4 regions of the Klebsiella sp. R445 genome follow, and region 4 is predicted to be linked to each of the others. Evidence: predicted binding sites of a transcription regulator. Region 4 holds the regulator's gene; each other region holds the start of a gene.
What was found. The regulator CRP, encoded in region 4, controls carbon source genes, mostly activating them, when cyclic AMP is high. The targets are predictions, from matches to a motif close to ATGTGANNNNNNTCACAT.

Region 1 (7,992 bases), 2.1 Mb from region 4:
CGGCAAACCAGGCCTTCAGCACGGTGGCGAAGACGGAATAGGCGCAGTTGATCAGGGCGAAGAAGAACACCACCAGCGTCACGCTATTGACCAGCGGAATGGCAATAAAGCCGCCGATAAAAGCCAGTATCGCAATCAGCATATAGCGTTTTTTATCAAACTTATCCGCCAGGATGCCAAACCCCATGCTGAACACCACGCCAATCGTCAGGGCGATGGACAGCGCATAGCCAATGTGATCCACCGCCAGATGGTACTGACGGGTGAGAAAGATGGTCATAAAGGGGAGCGTGGCGCCGCGACCGATAGTCAGCAACAGCGAGGACGCCAGCAACGCAATGGTCGAGCGCCTGATGGTCGGTATCATTTTTCTGCCTGATGAAATGTTATTTTTATGTTGTACCCTTCAGAAATATCATGCTCTTACTAGCTTGTATAGCCTTGCCAGGTGTCCGGAGGTGCTTTCCGACCCTGCCAAAAATAATGATCTATCCGCCGGGGCAGTTTTTCGGTACTTTGATTTAGTTCACAAAAATTTACATAACAACAGAGGCAGGGTATGACACGTAAAGACGGGCTGCTGGCGCTGCTGGTGGTCGTGGTATGGGGGCTTAATTTTGTCGTGATTAAGCTCGGTCTTCATAATATGCCGCCACTGATGCTGGCCGGACTGCGTTTTTTACTGGTGGCCTTTCCGGCGCTGTTGTTTGTCGCCCGGCCGAAAATTCCGCTGCGCTTGCTGCTGGGCTATGGGCTGACCATCAGCTTTGGTCAGTTCGCCTTTTTATTCTGTGCCATCTCTTTAGGCATGCCCGCCGGACTGGCGTCGCTGGTCCTGCAGGCGCAGGCGTTCTTCACCATTATTCTCGGCGTTTTTGCCTTTGGCGAACGGTTGCAGGGCAAGCAGCTGGCGGGGATTGCGCTGGCCATTTTTGGCGTGCTGGTGCTGGTTGAGGCGAGCCTCGGCGGCCAGCATGTGCCGGCGATTGGCTTTATGCTGACCCTGGCCGCCGCGCTGAGCTGGGCCACGGGTAATATCTTTAATAAGAAAATCATGTCCCATGCCGAGAGGCCGCAGATTATGTCGCTGGTGGTGTGGAGCGCCTTGATTCCTGTCCTGCCGTTTATGCTGGCGTCATTGTTTATTGATGGTCCGCAGGTGATGGCCGACAGTCTGCGCCACATTGATATGCTGACCGTGTTCTCGCTGCTGTATCTGGCGTTTATTGCCACTATCGTCGGTTACGGTATCTGGGGTTCGCTGCTCGGGCGCTATGAAACCTGGCGGGTGGCGCCGCTGTCGCTGCTGGTACCGGTGGTGGGAATGGCCAGTGCGGCGCTGCTGCTCGGCGAAACCCTGAACGGATTGCAGATGCTGGGGGCCGTGTTGATCATGGGCGGGCTGTATATCAACGTGTTCGGTCTGCGGGTGCGTCGGGCTGGTGCGGTGCCGAGATAAACCCAGGCGTTTGCGCTGATTTCACCGGCGCAAGCGCGGATTTTCATAAAGAAAACACGCTAAAAGGAATTTCAATGATTACGCTGTGCCCCATGCGCGAGGATCAATATCCGGGCTATCTGGATTACTTTATTGCCGATTACGCGCAAGAAATTGCGGCAAACTACCGGCTTTCGGCTGAGGAATCACTGGCCAGGGCAAAGCAGGAGATCGCGCGCGACCTTCCTGAGGGCGTTAATACGCCCGGTCAGGTCCTGCTGTGTTTAATGACCCGACAGGATAATAACGACAGGCTGGTCGGTTACCTGTGGTACAAACCCGATGCCGACCAGCGTCGGGTCTTCATCTATGATTTTTATATTCTCAGCGCCTGCCAGGGAATGGGGCTGGGTAAGCAGGCCATGCAGGTGTTTGAAGATGCGATGCGGGAGCAGGGGTTTGAGCAGATCGGGCTTCGCGTCGCGGGCGACAATGCGCGCGCCCGGCACGTTTATGAGGCCAGCGGTTTTCATGTCACCGGTATTAATATGAGCAAACGTCTGCAAGGGTAAACAGCGGCTTTCGGCAGGCAAAAAAAAGCCCCGTAAACGGGGCGAAATGCTCGGGTAGTGCAATTAGTTATAATAGGGTACGCCTAACTCATCCGATTTATCGCTACCGGCGGCCATATGATTGAAATCAAACGGCGAGTCGTTGTGCTCGGACGGCATAATCATGGCGTCGTGCTGATTGTGGCGTACCGGCGTGGTGGTTTGCTCCGCGAAGCTCTGGCTGGAGACCAGCGCGAGCAGGACAAAAGCAGCGGCAGCGAATAGTTTCATGATTTCCTCAATACGTCTTTTTGCAGGCGGTTAACAGCAGTTGTTCAGTGGCATCAGATAGCGGGAATCACCCGGTATATTGGTCATGCGATATTTATGCGGCGGAACGTCGAAATAGTTTTTAAAGGTTCTCGTCAGCGTCTGTTGCGATTCGAAACCGTAGCGCTCAGCCAGGTACAGAATCGGCTCGTTGCTCTGCTTGAGTTTTTGCGCGATTTCCGTCAGCTTGCGGCTGCGGATGTACTGGCCTAAGGAGTGACCGGTCTCTTTCTTAAACATTCTTTGCAGGTGCCATTTGGAGTAACCAGAACGCTCGGACACTTTTTCCAGCGACAGGGGCGATTCCAGGTTATCTTCGATCCACGACAAAATACTATGGATAGTGATGGCGTCATTATTGCGTCTGGACATCATCTTACCTCTTCTTATTACGGCAGGACTTTCTTGAGTAGATGCTCAAGGGTGACGATTTCGTCCGCCGACAGATTTTTTGTTAATTCCTGGTGCAACTTCTGACCCACAACCTGATGACACTGCTCACATAGCGCCGCACCGTCTGATGTCAATTGCACCAGTACACCGCGTTTGTCAGTAGGGTTGGGTAACCGTTCAATCCAGCCTTTGCAGACCAGGCGATCGAGCATGCGCGTCATTGCGCCAGGATCGACCGAAAGCACGGTTTTCAACTCAACGGGGGTAATGCATACCTCGCAACGAATGGAACAGAGCACCCGGAACTGGGTGGAAGTGATATCCATCGGGGAGAGATATTCGTTGAGCAGGCGATCTTTTTTCTGGTTAACCATTTGAATCAAGCGACCAAGAGGGATCATTTCGTTAAACAGATCACTGGTGTTTTTCACAATGGTTGCCCAGGCAATTAGTTAGTTGCTGTGGATATTATTGCCCAGGCAATCATAAGTCAACCTGACCGATTGCTGATGACACGATTTGCTAAAGTGAGCCATGCAGGAAGCAGGTGGTACCCGAGAAGCGGGTGCTGATGCTGGTATGATAACGCTGACAAAAGTTATACTGCCCCAGCAAAACGGTGATGAATGAAATATTAACGGGGCTTTAATTAATATGATTGAACTTTTTAAAGCGATTGGCCTGGGGCTGGTGGTCATTTTACCACTGGCAAATCCACTGACGACCGTGGCGCTGTTCCTCGGGCTCGCAGGCAACATGAATAATGAAGAACGTAACAAACAGTCGCTGATGGCGTCGGTGTACGTGTTCGTTATTCTGATGGTCGCCTGGTACGCCGGTCAGGTGGTGATGAGCACCTTCGGGATCTCTATTCCCGGCCTGCGTATTGCGGGCGGCCTGATTGTCGCTTTTATCGGTTTCCGCATGCTCTTCCCGCAGCAGAAATCGCATGACTCCATGGAAGCCAAGATGAAGTCGGAAGAGCTGAAGGATGAGCCTACCGCCAATATCGCCTTTGTGCCGCTGGCGATGCCCAGCACCGCCGGACCGGGGACGATCGCGATGCTGATCAGTACCGCCTCAACGGTGAAACACGGCGTTGATTTTCCCGACTGGGTGGTGCTGGTGGCGCCGCCGATCATCTTCGGCCTGGTGGGGATTATTCTGTGGGGTTGTTTGCGCAGCTCCGGGGCAATTATGCGCCTGGTGGGTAAGGGTGGCATCGAAGCGATTTCCCGCCTGATGGGCTTCCTGCTGGTCTGTATGGGCGTGCAGTTTATCATCAACGGCGTGCTGGAGATTATCACCACCTACCACGCCTGATGTAGTCTGTTCGTTAGATCGTAAAAAAGCCCGCGCGGGGAATAAACCGGGCGGGCTTTTGTTTATCTGTACTTGCTGAAATCAGCGATCAGGAGTGATGCGGTCGCTCTTCCAGCGACACCGGCCAGCGGCGGAATATCATCACCGCCCATACCAGCGCCACCAGTGCCGGAATGGCGCCAACGTAGCCGATAGAGGCCATCGACAGATGGGTACTGACCTGGCTACCCACCAGCGCACCGGCGCCGATACCGATATTAAAGATCCCCGAGAACAGCGACATTGCCACGTCGGTGGCATCGGGCGCCAGCGCCAGCACTTTCACCTGCATCCCGAGGCCGATAATCATAATGGCGATGCCCCAGAAGACGCTCAATATCATCAGGTAGTTCGCATTCTGCGAAGCCGGCAGCAGCAGCAGCAGACTGGCCAGCAGCAATCCAATGGCGATGTTGATAAGGCCGGACGCGTGCTGGTTACCCAGTTTGCCAAACAGAATGCTGCCGAAGATCCCCGCGCCACCCAGGGTCAGCAGCAGGACGGTGGCAAAATTACCGCTCAGCCCGGCGACGGTCTGGACAAAGGGTTCGATGTAGCTATAGGCGGTATAGTGCGCGGTGACCACAATCGCGGTCAGCAGATAGATGCTCAGCAGCGCCGGACGGCGGAACAGCAGTGGCAGACTTTTCAGTGAACCGGAATGCTCGCTCGGCAGTTTTGGCAGCAGCTTGAACAGACACACTAAGGTGACCAGCGCCCCCATACCAATGACCAGGAAGGTGGTTCGCCAGCCGAAATACTGCCCGACGATACGGCCAATCGGAATACCAAAGACCATCGCCAGCGCGGTGCCGGTGGCGATCAGGCTCAGGGCCTGTGCGCGTTTACCCGGTGGGGCAAGGCGAATGGCCAACGCTGAGGTGATCGACCAGAACACCGCATGAGCGAAGGCGATGCCGATGCGGCTAATCACCAGCACGTTAAAGTTCCAGGCAAAAAACGACAGCACGTGACTGGCAATAAACAGAATAAACAGGCCGATCAGCAGGCGACGGCGCTCCATCTGGCTGGTCAGCAGCATAAACGGCAACGACATCAACGCCACCACCCACGCGTAGATGGTCAGCATCATGCCCACCTGCGCGGTCTCCATGCCAAAGCTGTCGGCGATATCGGACAGCAGACCGACCGGCGCGAATTCGGTGGTATTAAAAATGAACGCGGCGATAGCAAGCGTGACGACCCGAAGCCACGCGACCCTGCGTGAAACCGTATTTGTGATCATAGATTCTGAGCTGATTACTGAAGAGAAGAGAGGCGTCGATCTTAAAACGAACGGTGGTGAAAATACAATCACTTTGTGATCTGGATCTCATTATTTCATTGGCAGACATTCCAGCGTTAACGGATTCATTTTTATATAGATAGTGTGCATGATTCGCTTTTATGTCATGTTGATGAGATGTAAAAACAGGAAGGATTGTAGGATGAAGGAAATTGATTTTTACCTCGTGGATGCCTTCAGCGACCGCAATTTTGGCGGCAATGCGGCGGCGGTGTGTCCACTTACCGAATGGTTACCGGATGACGTGCTGTTGAGCATGGCGCAGCAGCATAATCAGTCGGAGACGGCGTTTTTCGTGCGCAGCGATGAAGGGTATGAACTGCGCTGGTTCACCACCCAGTATGAGATCAACCTCTGCGGCCACGCGACGCTGGCTTCGGCACATATTATTTTCGAATATCTCGATCATCCTTCCGCCACCATCGTGTTCAGCACCCGCTTTGTCGGAGAGCTGCGGGTGACCCGCAACGGCGACTGGCTGACCCTCGATTTCCCGGCATGGCAGACCACACCGGTGGTGACGCCGCCGCCGGCGCTGTTATCCGGACTGGGGCTGAGTGAGGCGATTGAGGTGCGCGAAGGGCGCGACTATCTGGTGGTTCTCGAAAACCGCCAGCAGGTGGAAGCCGTCAGGCCAGATATGCAGCAGCTCGAGCAGCTTGGCAAAATGGTCTGTATCAGCGCCGCCTCTGATGATGTGTATGACTTTGTCAGCCGCTTCTTCTGCCCGGGCGAATCGGTCGCCGAAGACCCGGTCACCGGCTCCGCGCACAGTATGCTGATCCCGTACTGGGGCGATAAGCTGGCTAAAACGACGATGCTTGCCCGTCAGGTGTCGGCCCGTGGCGGCGATCTGCGCTGCCAGTGGCAGGGCGATCGGGTGCTGATCGGCGGCCAGGCAACCACCTACATGACCGGGTCGATTACCCTACGCTAAGGAGAAGCCGTGAAAGCGATTCCGATGTATCTGGTCTCCGCGTTCAGCGACAGCCCGTTTTCCGGCAACCCGGCGGCGGTCTGCCTGCTGGAGGAGTGGCTGGCGGATGACGTACTGCTGAAAATGGCCCAGGAACATAACCAGTCTGAAACCGCCTTCGTGGTACGGGAAGGCGAGACGTTTAGCCTGCGCTGGTTCACCACCCGCAATGAGGTCAATCTTTGCGGTCATGCGACGCTCGCCAGCGCCCATGTCATTTTCCATCATCTTGACTATCCCCAGGCATCGGTGGCGTTCGCAACTGCCTCCGGTCGCCTGACGGTGAGCCGTGAAGGTGACTGGTTGACGCTGGATTTTCCGGCCGGCGCCACCGAAGAGTGCGTGCCGCCTGCGGTATTGCTGGCCGGACTGGGCATCGACCGTTACGTCAGCGCCCGGCGCGGCCGGGCATGGCTTATCGAACTGGCGACTCGCGCAGAGGTTGAAGCGGTCCGCCCGGCAATTGCCATGCTGACGCCCGGTGAACATAAAGTGACGATCACCGCACCTGGTGACGGTGAATATGACTTTGTCAGCCGCTTTTTCTCTCCGGGAGAAGCGGTCTGGGAGGATCCGGTTACCGGATCGGCCCACACCATGCTGATCCCGTTCTGGAGCGCGAAGCTGGGGAAAAACACCTTGCTGGCGCGTCAGGTGTCAGCCCGCGGCGGCGATATGCGCTGTGAGCTGAAGGGCGATCGGGTGCTGATGTCCGGGCAGGCGGTAACCTGGCTGCAGGGGAAAATTCTGCTGCGCGACGCCTGAGGCGTCAGACGGATTGAGATCGTTGACCACGCCCGCGTTCTGCGGGCGTGTCATTGTGCACTGTCAGGCGGGAAGGCGGGCGATATTGGCTTTAATCACCGCGACCGATTGGGCGAATTTCTCGCGCTCGTCCGCGGCTAACTGCAGCTCGATAATCTGCTGAACGCCGCTCTGCGCCAGTACCGCCGGCACGCCAACCGCCACGTTTTTCTCGCCATACTCACCATCAAGAATGCATGAAATCGCCAGTGCGCGATGGCTACCGGTAAAGATATTGCGGCAGATCTCGGCGATGGTGCCGGCGACGCCGTATTCCGTACATCCTTTCCCGGCGTAAATTTCAAACCCCAGGGTGCGTACCTTCCCGGCAATCTGCTGGCAGTCGAGTTCCTGCCCGGTATGTTTGCGGTACACATCGGCAATTGGCGACCCGTAGACCGACGAGTGCGACCACACCGGAAACTGCGTATCGCCGTGTTCGCCGAGAATAAACGCGTCAATGCTCTGGGCGCCGATATCAAGGGCCTGCGCGAGCACCCGGCGCAAGCGGGTGGTATCCAGCCAGACGCCGGTGCCGATCACCTGGCTGCGCGGCAGTCCGGAGAGTTTCCATACCTGCCAGGTAATAATGTCGCAGGGGTTGGTGGCGACGAGGAAAATACCGTTGAAGCCGTTGGCCATCATCTGCGGCACGATGCTGTTGACGATGCCGGCCGTCGCGGTGAGTTCGTCAAGCCGTGTCTGGCCCTGCTTCAGGGCGCCGCCGGAGACGGTGATCACCGCGATGTCGACGTCGGCGCAGTCGCTGACGTCACGCGCTGAAATGGTCATCATGCCCGACATATAGGCCGCGGCATCGCTGAGATCCTGA
Region 2 (7,992 bases), 2.2 Mb from region 4:
GCTCATCAATGACCGGATCGTAGCGGCGGACGAAGCCGTTAGTATCAAGACAGGTATGAATGCCTTCTTTCTGACAGGCGCGGAACCAGTCGCGCACAAACTCGGCCTGCAGAATGGCTTCACCGCCGGATGCCGTGACGCCGCCGCCGGAGGCATTCATAAAGTGACGATAGGTCACCACCTCTTTCATCAGGCTTTCGACGGTGACTTCGCTACCGCCGTGGGTATCCCAGGTGTCACGGTTATGGCAATACAGGCAGCGCATCAGGCAGCCCTGGAAGAAGGTAATAAAGCGGATCCCTGGGCCATCGACGGTGCCACAGGATTCAAAGGAGTGAATACGGCCAATAGTTGACATTGCGGTGATATCTCCAGATTCGGCCCGTCCGGGGCCTGTGATGCACAGCTCAAACCGGCTGTGTTAAGTCTGTTTTGGCGGTTATCCATTGAGTATAGATAACGGACAAAAGAGACAGGGGTAGGTGCTAAAAAGGCCCCACTGACGTGGAGCCTTTATTGTACGCTTTTTACTTCGCGATTTCAGTCAAAACCAATTACATGGTCTGAGTGAAGGTACGGGTAATAACGTCCTGCTGCTGTTCTTTAGTCAGGGAGTTAAAACGTACTGCGTAGCCAGATACACGGATGGTCAGCTGCGGATATTTTTCCGGGTTTTCCATCGCGTCGAGCAGCATTTCGCGGTTCATAACGTTGACGTTCAGGTGCTGACCGCCTTCGATTGACGCTTCGTGGTGGAAGTAACCATCCATCAGGCCAGCCAGGTTGGTTTTACGAACTTCGTCGTCTTTACCCAGTGCGTTCGGAACGATAGAGAAGGTATAAGAAATACCATCTTTTGCGTAAGCAAACGGCAGTTTAGCAACGGAGGTCAGAGAGGCAACAGCACCTTTCTGGTCACGGCCGTGCATCGGGTTAGCACCTGGTCCGAACGGTGCGCCAGCGCGACGACCATCTGGGGTGTTACCAGTTTTCTTACCATAAACCACGTTAGAGGTGATGGTCAGAACGGACTGAGTCGGGATAGCGTTGCGATAGGTGGTCAGTTTCTGAATTTTCTTCATGAAACGTTCAACCAGGTCAACAGCCATGTCATCAACGCGAGAGTCGTTGTTACCAAACTGCGGGTATTCGCCTTCGATTTCGAAGTCAATCGCCAGACCGTCTTCGTCACGAATCGGTTTAACTTTCGCATATTTGATAGCAGACAGGGAGTCAGCCGCAACGGACAGACCTGCGATACCGCATGCCATGGTGCGAACAACATCACGGTCATGCAGTGCCATCAGGGAAGCTTCGTAGCTGTACTTGTCATGCATGTAGTGGATGATGTTCAGCGCGGTGACGTACTGTTTAGCCAGCCAGTCCATGAAGTGATCCATGCGATCCATAACTTCGTCGAAGTTCAGGACGTCGCCTTTGATCGGTTCAGATTTAGGACCAACCTGCATTTTCAGTTTTTCATCAACGCCGCCGTTGATAGCGTACAGCATGGTTTTCGCGAGGTTTGCACGCGCACCGAAGAACTGCATTTGCTTACCAACAACCATCGGGCTTACGCAGCAAGCGATAGCATAGTCGTCGTTGTTGAAGTCCGGACGCATCAGGTCATCGTTCTCATACTGCAGAGAAGAGGTATCGATGGACACTTTCGCGGCGAATTTTTTGAAGCTCAGTGGCAGTTTTTCAGACCACAGAATAGTGATGTTCGGTTCCGGAGACGGCCCCATGGTGTACAGGGTGTTCAGGAAGCGGAAGCTGTTTTTGGTAACCAGAGTACGGCCATCAACGCCCATACCACCGATAGATTCAGTTGCCCAAATCGGGTCACCGGAGAACAGTTCATCATATTCAGGAGTACGCAGGAAACGAACCATACGCAGTTTCATGACCAGGTGGTCAATCATTTCCTGAGCGTCTTGCTCGGTGATTTTACCGGCTTTCAGGTCACGTTCGATGAAGATATCCAGGAAGCTGGAAGTACGACCGAAGGACATTGCCGCGCCGTTCTGAGATTTAACGGCAGCCAGGTAACCGAAGTAGGTCCACTGGATTGCTTCTTGTGCAGTTTTTGCCGGAGCAGAGATATCGCAACCATATTTTGCTGCCATTTCTTTGATCTGACCCAGAGCACGATACTGCTCGGAGATCTCTTCACGCAGACGGATGGTTGCTTCCAGATCTTCGCCATTTTCCAGTCTTTCTTGCAGAGACAGGAACTGAGCGTATTTGTCTTTCATCAGGAAGTCGATACCGTACAGCGCAACGCGACGGTAGTCACCGATGATACGGCCACGGCCATACGCATCTGGCAGACCGGTCAGAACACCGGATTTACGGCAGTTCAGGATGTCTTTGGTGTAAACATCAAAAACGCCCTGGTTGTGAGTTTTACGGTATTCAGTAAAGATTTTTTTCAGCATCGGGTCCAGCTCGCGATTGTACGCTTTGCAGGAACCTTCAACCATTTTGATGCCACCGAACGGGATAATCGCACGTTTCAGCGGAGCTTCAGTTTGCAGACCAACGATTTTCTCGAGGGCTTTTTCAATGTAGCCAGCGTCATGAGAAGTGATGGTGGATGCAAGGGAAGTGTCGAAATCAACAGGCGCGTGAGTGCGGTTTTCCTGTTTAACACCTTCCATTACATTGTCCCACAGCTTGGTTGTCGCGTCAGTTGCGCCAGCCAGGAAGGACTCGTCACCTTCATACGGGGTGTAGTTTTTCTGGATAAAGTCACGTACGTTGACTTCTTTCTGCCAGTCACCTTTCGCAAAACCTTCCCAGGCTGTGGCTAACTTTTCATTAAGCTCGGACATGTAACACCTACCTTCTTAAGTGGATTTTTTATTTACTGCCTGAAACGACCCTTAGTGATGGTCGTCGCCACGCAGGTAAATGACCCAGTATGTCAACCCAACCAGCAGACCACCGCCGATAATGTTCCCGATAGTTACCGGAATCAGGTTATCAGTAATGAAGTTCATGACGGTCAGGTGAGAGAAATTTTCCGGAGCTGAACCGATAGCGGTCCAAAATTCCGGGCTTGCAAAGTCGCGGATTACGATACCCATCGGGATCATAAACATATTAGCGATACTGTGCTCAAAGCCGCTGGCAACGAACATGGCGACGGGTAATACCATAATCATGGCTTTATCCATCAGGCTGCGACCGGAGTAGCTCATCCACACCGCCAGACAGACCATCAGGTTCGCCAGGATACCCAGGCACACGGCTTCAATAAATGTATGATGCATTTTATGGTCAGCGGTTTGCAGGACGTTGAGGCCCCATCCACCGTTGGCGGCCATATACTCGCCAGACAACCACATGAGCAATACAAACAACAATGCGCCTATCAGGTTACCAACATAGACGTTGAGCCAGTTTCTTGCCAGTTGACCCCAGGTAATTCGTCCGCTGGCTTTTGCCACGACGATAAGTACGGTAGAGGTAAACAGGTCAGCACCGCAAATAACACAAAGAATCAGGCCCAGGGAGAAACAGACCCCACCGATCAACTTGGCAATCCCGAAAGGCATTGCGGCTGTGCCGGTTGTCGCAGTGATATAGAAGACAAAAGCGATTGAGATGAACACACCAGCGGTAATCGCCAGATAAAACGTCTTCATCGGGTGCTTTGTCGCTTTATAGACACCTGCTTCTTCGGCAACTTTCGCCATGGCAGCAGGGAGTAAAAGATCAAAAGGGTTGTCAGCTTTCACACTAACTCTCTCTTTATAAAAGTTGGCGGTGAGATACTAACAAAGCATTATAGAAGGGAATTTGATGTAGATCATATCCTACCGGAACTATAAGCCCTTTATATGTATGGTTTTGTGATTTATTGATATTAACTATCTGATTTTTATTGAAAAAATAAATTTTAAAATTTACAACTTATGTTGATTTTTTTCATTTTTGGGGGCAGGTGACGGTTAATTAAAATGGGGTATTTTTATTAAAATTAACAACCGTAATTTAAAGCGTGAAAAAAATTTACGACAAATTAACGTTGCGTCCACAATTCTGCGCGATTGCCTGTGAAGCTGTAAAAACGGGGCCATTTACGGCCCCGCTGATGTCCTGCACGCTAGCGTTTATTTATGCCAGAAGGCCGCTTTTGCGCGCTGCAGTTTTTCGTATGCCTGCAGTAAAGACTGATGGGCCGGGAAGGCCTTGAGATCGCTATCGACCGGCTGCAGGCCGTAGAACGGTGCTTCACCGCTCAGCGCCGCGCTGGCAGCTTCAACTGCGTCAGCCCCGTACATGCGCACAAAGGCATTCAGGTACTGCAGAGGTTGGCGCTCGTCTTCCTGACTGAGCAACAACAGCGTCTGCAGGCAGCGGTAGTAGTTGGCGCGCTCTGCACTGAAGATGGAGGCATTGAATTCAATGGTCCATTCGGTCCAGATTAACGCCTGGTCCAGATCGCCGCCGGCCAGTGCCAGCATGGCTTTCAGTTCACCAATACGTAAGGTGTACCAGCCGTTGTCTTTACCCGTTGCCAGGCCTAGCAGCTCGCGTACGCGGGTAAAGTCATCGTTCCCCTCATCGTCCAGCTGCTCGATCAGCGCCAGATAATCTTCTTTTTCCCACTCACTGCCTGGTAGCGAAAGGATCGTGTCGCGCAGATGGCTGCCCATGCTGTTATTCGCCAGCCACAGGTCTTCTGCCGGATAAATGTCGGACATTCCCGGCACGATGATACGGCAGGCGTAGACGCTCAGGTGCTCGTAGTCGGCGATATACACGTCTTTATCTTCTTCTTTGAAGATGGCCATCAGGGTGGCGAACTCTTGCTCTGTCGTACCGGAGAAGCTCCAGTCGACAAACGGATAGTCGGCATCCTGCTTGAACATATCCCAGGAGATCAAACCGCTGGAATCAATGAAGTGGGTTTCAAGGTTGGCATGTTCGGCCACTTCTTCGTCATCGAAGGTTGGCGGCGTGAAGACGTCGAGGTCTTTCAGGCTGCGGCCTTGCAGCAGCTCGGTAACGGTACGCTCCAGGGCGACGCCGAAGTCCGGGTGAGCGCCGAAAGAGGCGAAGCAGGTGCCGTTAGCCGGGTTAAACAGCACCACGCAGATAACCGGATATTTGCCGCCCAGCGAGCCATCGTAAGCAAAGATAGGGAAACCTTCGGCTTCGAGTTTGTTGATTGACTCCACCACGCCCGGATAGCGCGCCATCACGTCGGCAGGGATTTCCGGCAGGCTGATGCTTTCGGCAATGATGCGGTTTTTAATGTGACGCTCGAAGACTTCTGACAGCGCCTGGACGCGGGCTTCATTCGCGGTGTTGCCCGCTGACATCCCGTTTGACACATACAGGTTGCCGACGATATTCATTGGAATATAGACGGTTTCGCCATCGGACTGGCGGGTGAACGGCAGACCGCACACGCCGCGATCGTCGTTACCGGACTGCAGGTCGACCAGCATGCTGGCTGTCAGTTGATCGTCAGGATCGTAGAAGGCGCGCAGGCGCGGATCCAGCAGGCCTTCCGGCACTTCGTCATCTTCGGTCAGCGGGAACCATTTTTCATTCGGATAGTGGACGAACGGCCCGTTGGCGATGGTTTCGCCTAACCAGAAGTCAGCGAAAAAGTAGTTGGTGGACAGGCGTTCAAAATATTCGCCCAGCGCTGAGGCCAGCGCCGCTTTTTTAGTTGCCCCTTTGCCGTTGGTGAAGCACAGCGAGCAGGCTTTATCGCGGATATGGACGGACCACACGTGCGGTACCGGATTCAGCCATGAGGCCTCTTCAATATCAAATCCGAGGTCGAGCAACTTTTGCTGGAAGCGCGCGATGGAGTCTTCCAGGGCGGCGTCTTTGCCGGGTATAAATGTTTGAGTCATGGCGATCACTTTTATCGTACGTAAAGCGCGCAATGATACGGCTTTTAGATGACAGGCGCTATCTCGTTGCGCAGGGGAATGCATCACTGCTTTCTTATCGTTCGATCGGCTCAATTTCCAGGGGAAGGATAAATGCAGCAGGGTTGAAGGCAGAGGCGGTAATTCCAGCGCAATGGCAGCAATTATGTCGGTTTTATGACGTCAAGATGGCAGATTCTTTTGTGTGACGGGGAACGCATTTCACCCCCGGCCAGTTTTACCCATTGCGGTGCGTGTCACTGAATGATAAAACCGATATATACATCCTCTTTCCAACCGCCTCTTTGCTGGCTCAGTCTGCTTACCTTGGTTGCTACTCTCAGCGCCTGGTCACGCCCGGACCTGTCATCTTGACGTGTGTGGAATAGATGTGGTGCACCGATACAGGGATTACTGATAGCCCGCGGCGGTTCGCGAGCAAATAACATAGCAACGTGGTGAGGGGAAATGGCTCAGGTCTATAACTTTAGTTCGGGCCCGGCAATGCTGCCGGCGGAAGTTCTCAAACTGGCGCAGCAAGAACTGTGCAACTGGCAGGGGCTGGGTACGTCGGTGATGGAGATCAGCCACCGTGGTAAAGAGTTTATCCAGGTGGCCGAGACGGCGGAACAGGATTTTCGCGATCTGCTCAATATCCCTTCCAACTATAAAGTTTTATTCTGCCACGGCGGCGGTCGCGGGCAGTTCGCCGGTGTTCCGCTGAACCTGCTCGGTGATAAAACCACCGCTGACTATGTTGATGCCGGCTACTGGGCCGCCAGCGCAATCAAAGAAGCGAAGAAATATTGTTCACCGAACAGCATTGACGCCAAAGTGACGGTTGATGGCCTGCGCGCGGTGAAACCGATGAGCGAATGGCAACTGACGCCGGGGGCAGCCTACCTGCACTATTGCCCGAACGAAACCATCGACGGCATCGCGATTAATGAAACGCCGAATTTTGCCGACGACGTGGTTGTTGCGGCGGACTTCTCCTCCACCATTCTGTCTTCCCCTATCGATGTCAGCCGCTACGGCGTGATCTACGCGGGCGCGCAGAAAAACATCGGTCCGGCAGGCCTGACGCTGGTGATTGTGCGTGAAGATCTGCTGGGTAAAGCCAGCATCGCGTGTCCTTCGATCCTTGACTACTCCGTGCTGGATGCCAACGACTCGATGTTCAACACCCCGCCGACCTTTGCCTGGTACCTGGCCGGTCTGGTATTCAAGTGGCTGAAAGAGCAGGGCGGTGTTGCCGTTATGGACAACATCAACCAGCAAAAAGCTGATTTACTCTACGGTGTCATCGATAACAGCGGCTTCTATCGTAACGACGTCGCCGCGGCTAACCGCTCGCGGATGAACGTGCCGTTCCAGTTGGCTGACAGCGCGCTGGATAAGCTGTTCCTTGAAGAGTCCTTCGCGGCGGGTCTGCATGCGCTGAAAGGCCACCGTGTGGTTGGCGGGATGCGTGCTTCTATCTATAACGCGATGCCGCTGGCGGGCGTGAAGGCACTGACCGACTTTATGCAGGACTTTGAACGCCGCCACGGCTGATCACCGTTCTGCTTTTCATCCCCGCAGCCGGTCTGCGGGGTTTTTATTCTGTTTGTTTGAGAGTTGAGTTTGATGGAATCCCTGACGTTACAACCCATTGCGCGAGTGGATGGCACCGTAAACCTGCCTGGGTCAAAAAGTGTCTCTAACCGCGCTTTGCTGCTGGCGGCATTAGCCCGTGGCACCACGGTGCTGACCAACCTGCTGGACAGCGACGATGTACGCCACATGCTGAATGCCCTGAGCGCTCTGGGAGTTCATTACACCCTGTCTTCTGACCGTACCCGTTGTGAAGTTGTCGGTAACGCGGGTCCGCTGCAGGCCGGTAATGCCCTCGAGCTGTTCCTCGGTAACGCCGGAACCGCCATGCGTCCGCTGGCGGCGGCGCTGTGTCTGGGCAGCAACGATATCGTGCTGACCGGCGAACCGCGCATGAAAGAACGCCCGATTGGTCACCTGGTGGATGCCCTTCGCCAGGGCGGAGCACAAATTGATTATCTGGAGCAGGAAAACTACCCGCCTCTGCGTCTGCGCG
Region 3 (7,992 bases), 2.6 Mb from region 4:
CAATGACATATCAATAACTCATCCGGAAAAGAGCGGCTATTTCGCATCAATTGTCAGGTGCTGTCATCGTGGTGTCATTTCCCTGCAAGCGAATGGTCACAGGTTGATGCCAGATTGAATGGTTTTATGTAATGACGGGTAAAGAATTTGAGGCATGAGGTCTACGACGTTAAACTGCCGGGGCGTATTATTTGACAAACGGGAAAATGGATTGTGAATAAGATCAAACCGCTGGCACTCAGTGTGTGCCTTGCAGCATCTGTTTCAGCGGCCCACGCTGAAGGGAAATTTACGTTAGGGGCCGGCGTGGGTATCGTCGAAAGCCCGTATAAACAATATGATGTCGATGTCTATCCGGTCCCGGCCATCAGCTATGAAAGCGACAGTTTTTGGTTTCACGGCTTAGGTGGCGGTTACTATTTATGGAATGACAACAGCGACAAACTGTCTATTACCGCTTACTGGTCGCCGATGTACTTCAAGCCGGGCGACAGTGACAGCGAGCAAATGCGCAAGCTGGACCGTCGTAAAACCACCATGATGGCCGGGCTGACCTATATCCACAACACACAATATGGCTTTCTGCGCACCACTCTCGCGGGCGATACGCTGGATCAGAGCAATGGTATCACCTGGGATGCGGCCTGGTTGTATCGCTACACCAACGGCAACCTGACCGTGACGCCGGGCATTGGCCTCGAGTGGAACAGCGACAATCAGAACGAATACTACTACGGTGTGTCACAGCATGAGTCAAATCGTAGCGGTATGCGTAGCTATGACCCGGACAGCAGCTGGAACCCTTATCTTGAGCTGTCGGCAAACTATCGTTTCCTCGGTGACTGGAGCGTCTATGGCGTCGCGCGCTACACCCGCCTGGCCGATGAAATCACCGATAGCCCGATGGTGGATAAATCCTGGAGCGGCCTGATCTCCACCGGGATCACCTATACCTTCTGATTGGCAGCCGTTGTGCACCATAACCAAGAATTTCATGCATCATAACGGGGCGTTACGCCCCGTTTTGCATTACGGTGGTGCAACAATCTACCCCGAGGAGTCGATGATGGGAAAAACAGTGCGTTTTGGCGAGGGGGCGGCGGTTCCGGCTATCGGGCAAGGCACCTGGTTTATGGGCGAAAATAGCGCCCGGCGCTCGCAGGAGGTCGCTGCACTACGTGCGGGCGTTGAACGAGGGCTGACGCTTATCGATACCGCCGAAATGTACGCCGACGGCGGGGCAGAAGAGGTGGTGGGCGAGGCGATTTGCGGCCTGCGTGACCGGGTGATACTGGTGTCCAAGGTCTATCCGTGGAATGCCGGCGGGCAAAAAATGGTGACCGCCTGCGAGGCTAGCCTGCGCCGTTTGCGTACCGACTATCTTGATATGTATCTGCTGCACTGGGGCGGTGAGTTCACCTTTGCCGAGACCGTTGAGGCAATGGAGAAGCTGGTCGCGCAGGGCAAAATTCGCCGCTGGGGCGTATCAAACCTCGACATAGACGAGATGCAGGCGCTGTGGCAGGTGGCTGACGGCCACCAATCAGGTGCTCTATCACCTCGCGTCACGGGGCATTGAGCATGACCTGCTGCCGTGGTGCCAGCAACAGTCGCTGCCGGTAATGGCCTACAGCCCGCTGGCTCAGGCGGGGCGCTTGCGCAATGGCTTAATGAATCATCCTGCACTGAGCAAACTGGCGATGCAAAAAGGCATTACCGTGGCCCAACTGTTATTAGCGTGGGTCATCAGCCACCGGGGTGTGATCGCGATTCCAAAAGCGGGAAGTGTGGACCACGTCGAAGAGAACGCCGCCGCGCTTGAGGTGGTGCTGGATGAGCACGATATCGCGCTAATGGAGCAGGCCTTTCCGGCCCCGGGCCACAAAACGCCGCTGGATATGGTGTAAAAGAGAACTATTCAGCCAAAAAACGTTGGCGCTTTGTTGATGAGAATCATGGCTCAGTCGTGAGTATCCCCTTAAAGATACAAGAAAAAGGAGATACATATGACTGAACCTACTCAGCCTCTGGATGTGAAGCTGGCTTTCCCGCTGTGGAAAGCCGTTCTGACAATACTCTTCGGCGTGATTATCTGGTTTACTCCACCACCCGATGGGCTCACCCTCCACGCCTGGCAGATGTTTGCCATTTTTGCCGCCACCATCTTCGCCATTATCCTGAAAGTGCTGCCGATGGGCGCGGTGACGATGATTGCGTTGATCGTCTCCGCCTTTTTGGGAGTGACGCCTCTCTCGCCGGGTAAGAGCGACAAAGTCGCGGCGCTATCCGGGTTTGCCAACGGCACCATCTGGCTGATTGGTATCGCGATGTTCATCTCCCGGGCGGTGATCAAAACCGGGCTGGGCAAGCGGGTGGCGCTGTGGTTTATCTCTAAGTGCGGATCCAGCATGTTGGGCGTGGCCTACGGCCTGGCCTTGTCGGACGTGGTTCTCGGGCCAGGGATCCCCTCGGCGTCCGCGCGGGGCGGCGGAATTATGTATCCGATTACCCAATCCATTGCCACCGCCTACCAGTCCGAACCGGGGGCGACGGCGAGAAAAGCCGGGGCGTTCTTGATGATCTGCGTGTCGCAGATCGATGCCATCGTCTGTACGATGTTTTTAACGGCCATGGCCGGCAATCCGCTGGTGGCTGAGCTGGCGAGAAGTCAGGGAATCGAGATCACCTGGACGACGTGGTTTGTCGGGGCCATCGTACCGGGGATTGCCTCGCTGATCCTGCTGCCGCTGGTGATCTACGCGATTTATCCGCCGCAGTTGAAGAAAACGCCGGAAATCCCGGCTATTGCCCGCGAAGAGCTGCGCAAAATGGGGCCGATGTCGCTGGCAGAGAAAATCCTCGCCTTTGATTTTGTGCTGCTGATCTTGCTCTGGACCGTCGGGGATATCTTCTTTTCCATTCCCGCCACGCTCTCGGCGTTTATTGGGCTGATGGTGCTGCTGATCAGCAACATCATGTCGTGGAAAAACATCATTGAAGAAAAAACCGCCTGGGACACTATGTTCTGGTTCGCGGTGCTGGTGATGATGGCCAACGCGCTTAACAAATATGGCATGATCAAATGGATATCGGAGCGCATTGTCGGTTATGTCGGGCACTTTGAATGGATCACCGTGTTTTTACTGCTGGTGGTGGTCTATTTCTATACCCGCTATTTCTTCGCCTCGGCGATGGCGCATATTTCCGCGATGTATCTGGCTTTCCTGGCGGTGGCGGTTTCCGTCGGCGTACCGCCGCTTTTCGCCGCGCTGGTGCTCGGATATACCTCTAATCTGTCGATGGGGCTGACGCAATACTCGGGGGGCCCGGGGCCGGCGCTGTTTGGTTCGGGCTATAACACCACAGGGCAGTGGTGGAGCGTCAGCTTTGTGGTTTCACTGGCGTCTATTGCTATCTGGTTGGTATTGGGCGGTGCGTGGATGAAGCTGGTGGGATTCTGGTAACGGACGTTTGTCAGCCATAAAAACAGGGCGATATCGCCCTGTTTTTGATCCGGCGTGTCCCGCATCGCGGGAGGGCGGGGATTATCCGCGTTTCACGACGCGAATAGTTTGCGCCAGGCGAGAAGGCTTCTCTTCGCTGGTTTTCTGCGGTTCGGTAACGCAGCAGGTTTCCACACAAACGAAGGTCTTGTAACCATCATCCGGCATATCGCCCATGCTCACGGACAGCGCCGGGCCAGGGTTCCAGCCGACCACGTTGCTGTGATGATGATGGACAACGTCGATATTGCGGTTCAGCGCATCGTCGTGGATCACGCTGCAGGCTTCGGCATTGAGGTATACGCGGTCGGTACGGTCCGGGAAGGTCTGTACGCCGTCGCTCAGCACGCCTTCTTCGGCATTTTTGACTTTATCGATGTAGCGATCGCCCAGGCCGCTGACTTTAACGGCAGCGATATCGCCGACGTTGAAGTAGGTGTGCAGCGCGGAGGTGGTTTCAAACTCGCCGTGCGCTTCCAGTTCGATCTCGCAGGTTTTACCCAGTTTGAAGCGCGCATAGAGGGTGAAGTCATGCGGCCAGTATTGACGGGTCTCCTCGCTGCTTTGCAGTTCGAAGGTCAGCATCACGCCGCTGTCGTCTTCATCATGGCCTTTCAGCGTCCACGGCAGGTTACGGGCGAAGCCGTGGGAAGGCAGACCTTGCTGTGCCGACGGGCCGAACCACGGCCAGCACACCGGTACGCCGCCGCGCAGCGCAACGCCGGTTTTGAATGGCGTGTTCCCGCTCAGCCACAGGACTTCTTCCTCGCCGGCAGGTTTCCACGACAGCAGGTGGGCGCCCTGGAAGGCGACGGAGGCTTTGACCTGCGGATGGTCAACAACGATCAGCTCCAGCTCATCGAGCTGACGGCGGGACAGGACAGGCGAGATTTCTTCAATAACCGGGAGAGCAAAAATTTTATTAATCATGGTGCAATCCTTCGTTGGCGTGACACCTCCATCCCCCAAAAGGCAGCCAGTGCACAGGCAGCATGCGGGGTGGCGTGTACATAAAAAAAGGCGACCGAAGTCGCCTTTTTGGATCAGATTCTCATCTCAACTTATTTAGAGATGTGAGCGATCAGGTCCAGAACTTTGTTGGAGTAACCAGTTTCGTTGTCGTACCAGGAAACCAGTTTCACGAAGTTGTCGTTCAGTGCGATACCAGCTTTAGCATCGAACACGGAAGTGCAAACTTCACCGTTGAAATCGGTAGATACAACGTCGTCTTCGGTGTAGCCCAGAACGCCTTTCATTGCGCCTTCGGAAGCAGCTTTGATTGCTTTCTTAATTTCTTCATAAGAAGCAGCTTTTTCCAGACGAACGGTCAGGTCAACAACGGATACGTTCGGAGTAGGAACGCGGAACGCCATACCAGTCAGTTTGCCATTCAGTTCTGGCAGTACTTTACCTACTGCTTTAGCAGCACCGGTAGAGGACGGGATGATGTTCTGAGCTGCGCCGCGGCCGCCGCGCCAGTCTTTGTGAGACGGGCCATCAACGGTTTTCTGAGTTGCGGTGGTCGCGTGAACAGTAGTCATCAGACCTTCGATGATGCCGAAGTTGTCGTTGATAACTTTAGCCAGCGGTGCCAGGCAGTTGGTGGTGCAGGATGCGTTAGAAACGATGTCCTGGCCTTCGTATTTGTCAAAGTTAGCGCCTTTAACAAACATCGGAGTGTTGTCTTTGGACGGGCCAGTCAGAACGACTTTTTTCGCGCCAGCAGTGATGTGTTTACGAGCGGTTTCGTCAGTCAGGAACAGACCAGTTGCTTCTGCAACAACGTCAACACCTGCTTCGTTCCACTTCAGGTTAGCCGGATCACGTTCAGCGGTAACACGGATTTTTTTACCGTTAACGATCAGATGACCGTCTTTCACTTCAACGGTACCGTTGAAACGGCCGTGAGTGGAGTCATACTTCAGCATGTATGCCATGTAGTCAGCGTCTAACAGGTCGTTGATTGCAACGATCTCGATGTCAGAACGTTCCTGAGCAGCACGGAAAACAATGCGACCGATACGGCCAAAACCGTTGATACCTACTTTGATAGTCATATATTCCACCAGCTATTTGTTAGTGAATAAAAGGTTGCCTGTAAAATTACAAAAACCTTACGCAGCGTCAAGCGGAATCGTGTCAATCATTGCGACAAATCAATACTGAGCATACCTTCGCACCATTGATCTGCCTCACTCTCCCTTTGAGCCCAATTCCATATTGGGGCTGCGCCCGGAATTTTAAAGGTCGGTAAAGATAAAAATGTGATGTAAATCACAATTATCTGGGCTGCCTTTTGGCATCGAATAAGTTTAGAACAAAAGTCCACGCTTCATTGTTAATGTTTTGTTAGAATCGGCCGGTAACGTTGTCCTTTCACAGTGAGAAGCATGCACATGGCGAATAAACCCTCCTCAGACGAACTCAAAAAAAACTTGAGTGAGATGCAGTTTTACGTGACGCAGAATCACGGTACTGAGCCGCCGTTCACCGGACGACTGCTCCACAACAAGCGCGACGGCATCTACCACTGCCTGGTATGCGATGCGGCGCTGTTTCGCTCTGATTCGAAGTATGACTCAGGTTGCGGTTGGCCGAGCTTCTACGAGCCGGTCAGTGACGAAGCAATTCGTTATCTGAATGACTACTCGCACGGCATGCAGCGCACCGAAATTCGCTGCGGAAATTGCGATGCCCACCTCGGGCATGTGTTCCCCGACGGCCCGCAACCTACCGGCGAGCGTTTTTGCGTAAATTCGGCGTCATTAAGCTTCAACGACGACGATAACGGCGAGCAAATTAAAGGTTAGAGAAACGATTCAGCAAATTATTCCAACGTGGAGTCGAGCGGACCATGGAAATCGAGCAAATGATAGACAGCATGACCCCCGAAGTTTACCAGCGTCTGGTGACCGCGGTGGAGCTGGGAAAATGGCCGGATGGCGTGGCGTTAACCGAGGCCCAGAAAGAGAACAGCCTGCAGCTGGTGATGCTCTATCAGGCGCGGCATAACAGCGATGCTCAGCATATGACCATCGATACCAATGGCCAGATGGTGATGAAGAGCAAGCAGCAGTTGAAAGAAGATTTCGGTATCGCACCCAAGCCGATCTCCACGTTTAAACTGCAGTAACCGCCCGGACAACCGGGAACGGTTAGCACCAGCCCATCCCCCCGGCAAGCAATGTGCGATCGGGGAGTGAGCTGATGAGAGTACTTCACGGCAGGATTAAGGCTGCGTTTCCTGCCAGTCGTCAGCGGTATACAGCGTGGCGCCAGCGGCGGCCATGTCCATAAAGGCGTGGGCGCTATCCTGAGGCTGAAGGTTGACCCCGCAGCAGCCGTCGGTGATCACGTTCACGACATAGCCCAGCGCCAGCGCGTCCAGTACGGTAAATTTGACACAGTAATCGGTCGCCAGACCCAGGACGATGAGTTCGCTGATGTCGCGTTCCCGCAGCCACGCATCCAGCCGGGTTTTCTGGCGATGTCCGTTATCAAAAAAGGCGCTGTAGCTGTCGATCGCCGGGTTTTCGCCTTTATGAAACACCTCGCTGATAGCCTGCTGCTTCAGCAGCGGATGCAGCGCCGCACCTTCGCTATTCTGCACGCAGTGATCCGGCCAGAACGTCTGCGCCAGGCCATCAAGCTGACCCTGGGAGTAGGGTTCAACCTGATGCTGGCTGGCGAAGCTGCCATGATCCGCCGGGTGCCAGTCCTGGCTGGCGACAACGGGCTCACCCCGGGCCTGGCACATGTCGATTAGTCGGTTGGCGACATCAATGGTGCTGTCACCCTCCGGTACGGCCAGCGCGCCGCCGGCGCAAAAATCATTCTGTAAATCGACCAACAAAAGTGCGCGATGGGTCATCGGTTCTCCTTACTCGTCAGGGGTCAACTCACCGCGCAGATTTTCCTGCATCAGCTGGCGGATGGCCTCGACGCTGAGATTCTGGCTCAGCAGGTAGTGTAGCTTGGTCAGCGTCGCTTCGACGGTCATATCGAAACCGCTGATAACACCGGCCTGGGCGAGGGCGTTACCGGTGGCGTAGCCCCCCATATTGACTTTACCCGACATGCATTGGGTCAGGTTGATCACCACGATCCCCCGTTGACTGGCTTCCGCCAGCACCTCGATAAACTCACCGTTTTGCGGGGCGTTACCGACGCCGTAAGAGCGCAGGATCAGCGCTTTGACCGGCTGGCGCAGGAAGTTACGCACCACATCGGCGGAAATCCCCGGGTAGATCGTCACTACGCCAATGGGCTGCGGGGTAATCGGGTGGACAATCAGCTCACCGTTGCCCTGTGGCGCAGGCGGCGTACCGAGGCGTCGAATGTGGATCCCGGCTTCCAGCAGCGGGGCCAGGTTCGGCGAGGCGAAAGCATTGAAACCGTCGGCATGGGCTTTGGTGGTACGGTTGCCGCGATACAGTCGGTTGTTGAAAAACAGCGACACTTCATTGATGGGATAATTGGCGGCAACGTA
Region 4 (7,992 bases):
GCGGAGAATGGTTTTGAAGCGGTGCGTTGTCAGGTACCGGTCCGCTGGTCGATTCGTCAGGGGCGGGTGATTGCCACGACGCAGCTGGCACAGACCTGGATCCAGACTGACAGAGGGGGAGAAGAGTTGTTCTTTACCAGAAACAGCCCCTTCGCGGATGCCAAGGGGCCGACGGCTTAAAGGCTTAGTGAGACGCCGCTGCCATGTTGTGCTGGCGGTGGCGGGAGACGAACCCGAGGATCAGGCACATCACAAAGACCACGGCGTAGAGGCCGTTAGCAGTGTGCAGCGCAGCCAGTGGGCCGCTGGCTGCCACAATCGGGCCGGTCACGACGAAGGTCAGCATGGTGCCGATGGTGCCGCAGGTCAGAACGAAGTTCACCAGCTTCGGCGATGCCACTTTGGTCTGCAGTGAACCCAGGGTGATGAGTGAGGTGTAAATCGCGCTGGAGAAGAAGCCCAGGGTCAGGATAAACCACGGCATGTGCTCCGGCGAACCGTTGATGAACAGATACATCAGCACCGTTGCCAGGCCCGCCAGAACGGTGAGGATCCGCTGAAGGTCGAAGAAGCGCAGGATAAAGCTGAATGACCACATACCAATCATGTAAGACATCCAGAAATCACTCACCAGTTGACCACCGTCGGCCAGGCTCATGCCCAGGGTCTTCGCGTATTCAGGCACCCAGGAGATAAAGCCCAGCTGGCCGAGGATATAGCACAGCGCCGCGATAGCGAGGAACAGCACGCCGATGCCCCACTTTTCTTTGACCACTGGCTGGTTGTCCTGCTGCGCTTTTTTACCGAGAACCGGGAATTCACAGCCGAACGTCAGAACAAAGATCGCTACGTAGACCAGACCAATGCAGGCGTATACCCAGTACCACTCGATGCTACGGGCCAGCAGGAAGGCCGCGACCATCGGGAAAATCATCCCCGCCATGCTGAAGAAGGAGTCGGTAAACAGCAGGCGCGCGCCGCGCTGACGGCCTTCATACATGTGGGTGATCAGGAAAGTACCGATCGACATGGTAATCCCGCTGACCAGGCCCAGGACGAACATCGAGGCGGAAAACAGCGCCAGGCTGTGGCTGTATATTAGCCCGGCCACGGCCAGTACCATCAGGATAAAGCCAAAACGGAGCTGAGTTTTCAGCGGGACAATTTCCATCAGCCAGGCGTTCAGGAAGATAGAGATCAGGATACCGGCGTTGAGAAAAGTAAAAGTGTTACTCATACTGGAAACCGGCAGGTGGAAATAATCGGCGATATTTCCCATCACCATTCCGGTGACGATCACCAACGCACCGGTAAGGGCGTAGGAGAAGAAGCTGATCCATGTGAGCTTGATACGGTTGCTGTTAGTCATGACTGGCCTGTGAATAGAAATGTAAAACGCATTGACTGCGCGATGGCGAACAGATTTTATTCATTCGCGTGATGTAAGCAAACGTTTATTATGTAATGCACTCTTTTTTGCATTGATTAGTGTGATGTTGATCGGTTTTGAATGTTCTGCTGGTTAATGCGTGTGTCGTAACAACTATTTCAGCTACGTAAAATTAGGTAAAACGCTGGCCCAGGATGCAAAGGCTCTTTAGAATCAAAGCACTCGCTTTTTATTCTGCTCCGTTAAGGAATTCCCATGTTCAAATCAACTCTGGCGGCGGTGGTTGCCGTTGTCGCCATTTCAGCTTTCTCTCCGGCTATGGCTGCGAAGGGCGATCCTCATGTATTGCTGACGACCTCCGCGGGAAATATTGAGCTGGAGTTAAATAGCCAGAAAGCACCGATTTCCGTGGATAACTTCCTGAAATACGTGAACAGCGGTTTCTACAACAACACCACCTTCCACCGCGTAATCCCGGGCTTCATGGTGCAGGGCGGTGGCTTTAACGAACAGATGCAGCAAAAGCAGCCGAATCCGCCGATTAAAAACGAAGCCGATAACGGCCTGCGCAACACCCGCGGCACCATCGCGATGGCGCGTACTGCCGACCAGGACAGCGCGACCAGCCAGTTCTTCATTAATATCGCTGACAATGCTTTTCTCGACCACGGACAGCGTGATTTTGGCTACGCGGTCTTCGGTAAAGTGGTGAAAGGCATGGACGTGGCCGATAAGATTTCTCAGGTGCAGACCCACAACGTCGGGCCGTACCAGAATGTTCCGTCTAAACCGGTCGTCATCCTCTCCGCGAAAGTCCTGCCATAAGTTTTTCTTCCCGCGCGGGTAATTATCGCCCGCGCCTTATCGCCCGTACTGTATCAGCGGAAAGGGCGATTCCGACCCTTCTGCACGGATGTTTCGCAAAGTGATAAGCGCAGCACCATAATCTGAGTAGAATAGCCCGGTTTTGTTTTTTCCGGAGCCACCATGATCCTGCTTATCGATAACTATGATTCTTTCACCTGGAACCTGTACCAGTATTTTTGCGAGCTGGGGGCAGAGGTGCTGGTCAGGCGCAACGATGAGTTGACGCTTGAGGAGATTGCGGCGCTGGCGCCAGAGAAAATTGTTATCTCTCCCGGACCCTGCACGCCGAATGAGTCCGGCATCTCGCTGGCGGTTATCGCACATTACGCCGGCCGGGTTCCGCTGCTGGGGGTTTGCCTGGGTCATCAGGCGATTGCGCAGGCCTTTGGGGCCACTATCGTACGCGCTGCCACCGTCATGCACGGCAAAACCTCCCCCATCCGCCATAACGGCACCGGGGTTTTCCTGGGGCTGAATGATCCGCTGGTGGTCACCCGCTATCACTCTTTACTGATTGATCCTGCAACGCTTCCCGACTGCTTTGACGTAACGGCGCGTAGCGAGAGTGGTGAAATTATGGGGATTCGCCATCGCGAGTGGGATCTCGAAGGGGTACAGTTCCACCCGGAGAGTATTCTCAGCGAGCAGGGGCATCAGTTGCTGGCAAATTTCCTCAATCGATGATTTATACCTTTCATCCTTCAAGTTGCCTGGATGTATGAGCCTCATTGATGGTGAGGCTCACCCTTCTGACCAGCGCTTAGTCGCTGCACCTCACAACCCGAATTATTTTGGCTATACAGTTGCCATTGATTGATTTTTTATGCATATTTTGTGATTAGATTATCACAATAATGATTGCGTAACGAAGAAGGATGGCATGACATGGCAACTGAGCAACCGGTAATTACCCGCGCCACATTCGATGAAGTTATTCTGCCGATTTATGCACCTGCGGAATTCATCCCGGTAAAGGGTAAAGGTAGCCGCGTATGGGATCAGCAGGGTAAAGAGTACATTGATTTTGCCGGTGGGATTGCGGTGACGGCGTTAGGTCATTGTCATCCGGCGCTGGTGGCGGCGCTGCAGCAGCAGGGTGAAACCCTGTGGCACACCAGCAATGTCTTTACCAACGAACCGGCGCTGCGTCTTGGTCGCAAGCTGGTGGACGCCACCTTTGCCGAGCGCGTGGTATTTATGAACTCCGGTACGGAAGCCAACGAAACGGCCTTCAAGCTGGCGCGTCACTACACCATTACCCGCCACAGTCCGTATAAGACCAAAATCATCGCCTTCCATAACGCCTTCCACGGCCGCTCGCTGTTTACCGTGTCCGTGGGCGGGCAGCCAAAGTATTCTGATGGTTTCGGCCCGAAACCCGCCGACATTATCCACGTGCCGTTTAACGACCTGCACGCGGTTAAAGCGGTGATGGACGATCACACCTGCGCAATCGTGGTTGAGCCGATTCAGGGCGAAGGTGGCGTGATGGCGGCGACGCCAGAGTTCCTGAAAGGGCTGCGCGAACTGTGCGATGAGCATCAGGCGCTGCTGGTGTTTGATGAAGTGCAGTGCGGGATGGGGCGTACCGGTTCGCTGTTTGCGTACATGCATTATGGTGTGACGCCGGACATCCTCACCAGTGCCAAAGCGCTAGGCGGCGGTTTCCCGATCAGCGCCGTGCTGACCACTAACGAAATCGCCAGCGCCTTCCACGCCGGCTCCCACGGTTCAACCTACGGCGGTAACCCGCTGGCCTGCGCGGTTGCCGGGGCGGCATTTGACCTGATCAATACGCCTGATGTGCTGGAAGGGGTGAACGCGAAGCGGGCGCTGTTTGTGCAACATCTGCAGGAGATTGACGCTCGCTTTGACCTGTTTAGCGATATCCGCGGCATGGGGCTGCTGATTGGTGCGGAGCTCAAACCACAGCATCAAGGCCGGGCGCGCGATTTCCTGTATGCCGCGGCGGATGCAGGCGTCATGGTGCTCAATGCCGGGCCGGACGTCATGCGCTTTGTGCCGTCGCTGGTGATCGATGAGCAGGATATTGCCGAAGGAATGGCGCGCTTTGCCCAGGCGGTACAGAAGGTGCTTAGCGCTTAGTCGCGCTCAGCCAGATGCCATGATGTGGGCGCTGACGCCATGCCACCGACGAGATGGTGTGCATGGTGTTCAGATGGTCGAGGATCCGCTGCAGGTGCTGCTCCATGGTACTTAGCGGGCCGCGACTCACTTCGACGTCCTGAGACTCCATAATATTCACGTCGTCAGCGCTGCCGGGACCGTCAGTGTCCAGCCGCTGCTGACAGCGCTGAAGCGCAATCTCGCAGGATTCCAGATAGCGCCGGGCCAGCTCCGGCGTCAGCATGTTGTGCTCGCGGGCCAGGGTGGTCATCGCGTTGATGTGCTCAACAATAAACTGGCTGTGGGTAACCCACAGCTTCATATCTTCCAGATAATGCGAGTTAAACCCTGGCTCCTGCATGGCCTGGTTCAATGAGTTAAACAGCGAGTTATGTGCCTGATTGACGCGCATGCGGCGATAGGCCAGCGCCGGAGCCTGGTGATCGTCGCTGAGGATCAGCCGGAGGGCCTCCTGATCGGCCTCCAGCGCGTCGTGGGCGTTTTTACGTAGCAGCCCGCTCTGCCACTGTGGCCACAGCCAGACCATTCCGCCAAAGGCGATCAGGCAGCCGATAAGCGTATCGATAAGCCTGGCGACAATGTACTGCTCGCCGTTAAGTGTCAGCAGCTGCAGGGTATATACCGCCGTCACGGTAAAGCCGACCATCGCCCAGCCGTAGTGCTTGCGAATAATCAGGTAGCTCAGCAGCGTAATGATCAGCAGCGCGGTCAGAGTATAGCCATCGGGAACGTGAAAGTGCAGCGTCAGCCCGGCAATGGCGAGGCCTGCGAGGGTGCCGGCCGCCCGATGGACGATGCGCACTCGCGTCGCGCCGTAGCCGTTTTGGGTGACGAAAAGCACCGTCATTAAGATCCAGTAAGGCTTGGGAAGGTGCAGGGCGCTGCCCATCAGGCTGGCGGCAGTGAGCATCACGCAGATACGCGCTGCATTGCGCAGCGCCGGCGATTTCCATGAGAGATAGTGCTTTAGCGCAGGCAACAGCGGCAGGCGGCGTTCTTTATCTGCCATCAGGTTGCGGGCATACAGCGGGCGCTGGGTACGCAGCACGCGGGCGATGCGGCTAAAGTGCCAGGCACAGAATTGCCCGACCGGGTTGTCGGGGTGCTGCCAGGCAATTTTCTCCAGCGCGCCAATCTGCTTATCCATATGAAAGCGTTGCGGATAGCGATGGTACAGAATGTCGTCGGCCAGCACCCGCAAACGGGCGGCAACGGTTTGCGCGTTCCAGCGGATCACCGCCTCCGCGTGGCTACGCTCCACCAGCTTCTGGACTTCCTCAGGCTGATGCAGGCTGACGGAGATATGTTCCTGTAGATCCAGCGCCACCTGAAACGCCCGCAGCAGGCGCTTGTGATCGTTGCGCTGGTTCGCCGCCAGCATATGCATCTGCTGATAGCACTGGGTGATCAGGTCCACCACCTTTTGCTGGCGAGTGAGCAGCGGCGGGAGCGATGTCGCCGGGTCGATATGCTGAGTCAGCAGGCTGTATTTCGCTTCGCAGTAGTTAGCCAGCTCCCTGTAGAGCAGGCTCAGGGATTCACGTAGCGGCTGTTCACGCCAGAGCCAGAACCAGAACCAGCTAAACAATCCGTACCACAAGGTGCCGAGCGCGTAGATCAACAGCGGCTCCCAGATGGGCATGTTCCCGGCAAGGCTCAGGGTAAAGATGGCCGCAATCAGCGAGGCCGGGAGGAGTCTGGCATGGAGCGAGCTAATCTCTGCCGTCACGCCAAGCAGCAGCGCCAGGCCGCTAAGGATCAGGGGCAGCGGGATCTCCTGTTGCAGCAGTAGCTGGACCACCAGGCTACAGCCAGCAAACAGCGAGCCACCCACGATCAGGCGTTTGAAAAAGCGTTTGTGCGGGGTGTCCAGACCGGCGACGTTACAGCAGGCAGGCACTAAGGAGAACAGCAGACCCTGTTGCAGATGACCGAGGAGAAGACCGACCGCGACAGGCAAACACAACACCAGCGTTTGCCGCAGTGCATAGTTGACTTCCGGGTGGTAAATCAGCCTGCGCCACATCAGGGGGAGACAAAAACGGCGTATTGCGGGGGCAACACGCCGTTTTAACGACTTAACGCGTACCGTAAACGACGATAGTTTTACCGTGTGCGGAGATCAGATTCTGATCTTCCAGCATCTTCAGAATACGGCCGACGGTTTCACGAGAACAACCGACGATCTGACCAATTTCCTGGCGGGTAATTTTAATTTGCATACCATCAGGGTGGGTCATGGCATCCGGCTGTTTAGCCAGATTCAGCAGCGTCTGAGCGATACGACCGGTGACGTCGAGGAAGGCAAGGTTACCCACTTTTTCGGAGGTGACCTGCAGACGACGAGCCATCTGCGACGACAAGCGCATCAGAATATCCGGGTTAACCTGGATCAACTGACGGAATTTTTTGTAAGAGATTTCGGCCACTTCACATGCGGTTTTTGCACGTACCCAGGCGCTACGCTCCTGGCCTTCTTCAAACAAGCCTAATTCACCGATGAAATCGCCCTGGTTGAGGTAAGAGAGGATCATCTCTTTACCTTCTTCATCCTTGATGAGCACAGCCACAGAGCCTTTGACGATGTAGTACAACGTTTCTGCTTTTTCACCCTGGTGGATCAGCGTGCTTTTCGATGGGTACTTATGAATATGGCAATGAGACAAGAACCATTCGAGGGTAGGGTCTGTTTGCGGTTTGCCAAGCACCATGCGCGGTTATCCTCTGTTATAAGCTATCTCCGGGTGCCGACACTACACGGCATCCGGGCATGCAATCGTATTGTTTCCCTATGCCTGGGAAATGGCTGGTGATTTTTCTTCAGCCTGTAATGTGAACTCCTCTGCATACATGCAATACATTAATGTAATACTGTAGCATCCCGACTGTTTTAGCATAGCTTTTGCCGCATGTCTCCTGGTGTCTTGCTTCAGCATGATGTAGGTCGCCTTCCGTTGCGAGAATTGTTATGTGCGCGTAATCTGTCAGGAAAATTGCAACCTCGGAGTTAAATTTTATGCAAGCTCGTGTGAAATGGGTTGAAGGGTTAACCTTCATCGGAGAGTCCGCATCAGGTCACCAGATTCTGATGGACGGCAACTCCGGAGATAAAGCGCCAAGCCCGATGGAAATGGTGTTGATGGCGGCGGGCGGATGCAGCGCGATTGATGTTGTGTCTATTTTGCAGAAAGGGCGTCACGACGTGACCAACTGTGAGGTGAAGCTGACTTCTGAACGCCGGGAAGAGGCGCCGCGCCTGTTTACCCATATCAACATGCATTTCATTGTGACTGGCAAAGAGCTGAAGGATGCGGCGGTATCGCGTGCGGTGGATCTGTCGGCAGAGAAATATTGCTCGGTGGCGCTGATGCTGCAAAAAGCAGTCAACATCACCCACACCTATGAAGTCATTGAAGGCTAACTGACGGCCGGATAGTGCCAGGTAGCAGAGAACAACCCCAGTCGTTATACGTCCGGGGTTTTTTATGGCTAGTCGATCTTTCTGCCTTCCATCAGGCGCTCTACCAGCGGCGTCATGATCAGCTCCATCGCCAGACCCATTTTGCCCCCCGGAACCACCAGCGTAT

Region 1: a site for CRP is predicted at 5,394-5,411, ahead of ACMYSN_RS01895 (PhzF family phenazine biosynthesis protein). Genes of this name have one in related genera too.
Region 2: a site for CRP is predicted at 3,806-3,823, ahead of focA (formate transporter FocA). Genes of this name have one in related genera too.
Region 3: a site for CRP is predicted at 5,766-5,783, ahead of msrB (peptide-methionine (R)-S-oxide reductase MsrB). Genes of this name have one in related genera too.

What each region holds. Positions count from the first base shown of each region.
Region 1 covers NZ_CP180446.1:390,873-398,864, forward strand. The annotation lists gene ydeE (MFS transporter) at 1-367, opposite strand, end outside; gene eamA (O-acetylserine/cysteine exporter) at 560-1,459, shown strand; gene ACMYSN_RS01865 (GNAT family N-acetyltransferase) at 1,534-2,010, shown strand; gene marB (multiple antibiotic resistance protein MarB) at 2,074-2,280, opposite strand; gene marA (MDR efflux pump AcrAB transcriptional activator MarA) at 2,311-2,691, opposite strand; gene marR (multiple antibiotic resistance transcriptional regulator MarR) at 2,709-3,143, opposite strand; gene ACMYSN_RS01885 (MarC family NAAT transporter) at 3,367-4,035, shown strand; gene ACMYSN_RS01890 (sugar efflux transporter) at 4,124-5,320, opposite strand; gene ACMYSN_RS01895 (PhzF family phenazine biosynthesis protein) at 5,523-6,317, shown strand; gene ACMYSN_RS01900 (PhzF family phenazine biosynthesis protein) at 6,327-7,121, shown strand; gene ACMYSN_RS01905 (L-lactate dehydrogenase) at 7,185-7,992, opposite strand, start outside.
Region 2 covers NZ_CP180446.1:1,415,720-1,423,711, reverse strand. The annotation lists gene pflA (pyruvate formate lyase 1-activating protein) at 1-358, opposite strand, end outside; gene pflB (formate C-acetyltransferase) at 555-2,837, opposite strand; gene focA (formate transporter FocA) at 2,889-3,746, opposite strand; gene ycaO (30S ribosomal protein S12 methylthiotransferase accessory factor YcaO) at 4,122-5,882, opposite strand; gene serC (3-phosphoserine/phosphohydroxythreonine transaminase) at 6,369-7,457, shown strand; gene aroA (3-phosphoshikimate 1-carboxyvinyltransferase) at 7,530-7,992, shown strand, end outside.
Region 3 covers NZ_CP180446.1:885,646-893,637, reverse strand. The annotation lists gene ACMYSN_RS04120 (MipA/OmpV family protein) at 214-960, shown strand; partial or broken gene ACMYSN_RS04115 (aldo/keto reductase) at 1,064-1,907, shown strand; gene ACMYSN_RS04110 (anion permease) at 2,007-3,464, shown strand; gene ACMYSN_RS04105 (D-hexose-6-phosphate mutarotase) at 3,546-4,433, opposite strand; gene gapA (glyceraldehyde-3-phosphate dehydrogenase) at 4,565-5,560, opposite strand; gene msrB (peptide-methionine (R)-S-oxide reductase MsrB) at 5,900-6,313, shown strand; gene ACMYSN_RS04090 (YeaC family protein) at 6,358-6,636, shown strand; gene pncA (nicotinamidase) at 6,733-7,374, opposite strand; gene ansA (asparaginase) at 7,384-7,992, opposite strand, start outside.
Region 4 covers NZ_CP180446.1:3,617,391-3,625,382, forward strand. The annotation lists gene ACMYSN_RS16825 (cytosine deaminase) at 1-180, shown strand, start outside; gene tsgA (MFS transporter) at 185-1,369, opposite strand; gene ppiA (peptidylprolyl isomerase A) at 1,646-2,215, shown strand; gene pabA (aminodeoxychorismate synthase component II) at 2,378-2,941, shown strand; gene argD (bifunctional acetylornithine/succinyldiaminopimelate transaminase) at 3,143-4,363, shown strand; gene ACMYSN_RS16850 (YccS/YhfK family putative transporter) at 4,353-6,431, opposite strand; gene crp (cAMP-activated global transcriptional regulator CRP) at 6,484-7,116, opposite strand; gene ACMYSN_RS16860 (OsmC family protein) at 7,422-7,826, shown strand; gene ACMYSN_RS16865 (phosphoribulokinase) at 7,895-7,992, opposite strand, start outside.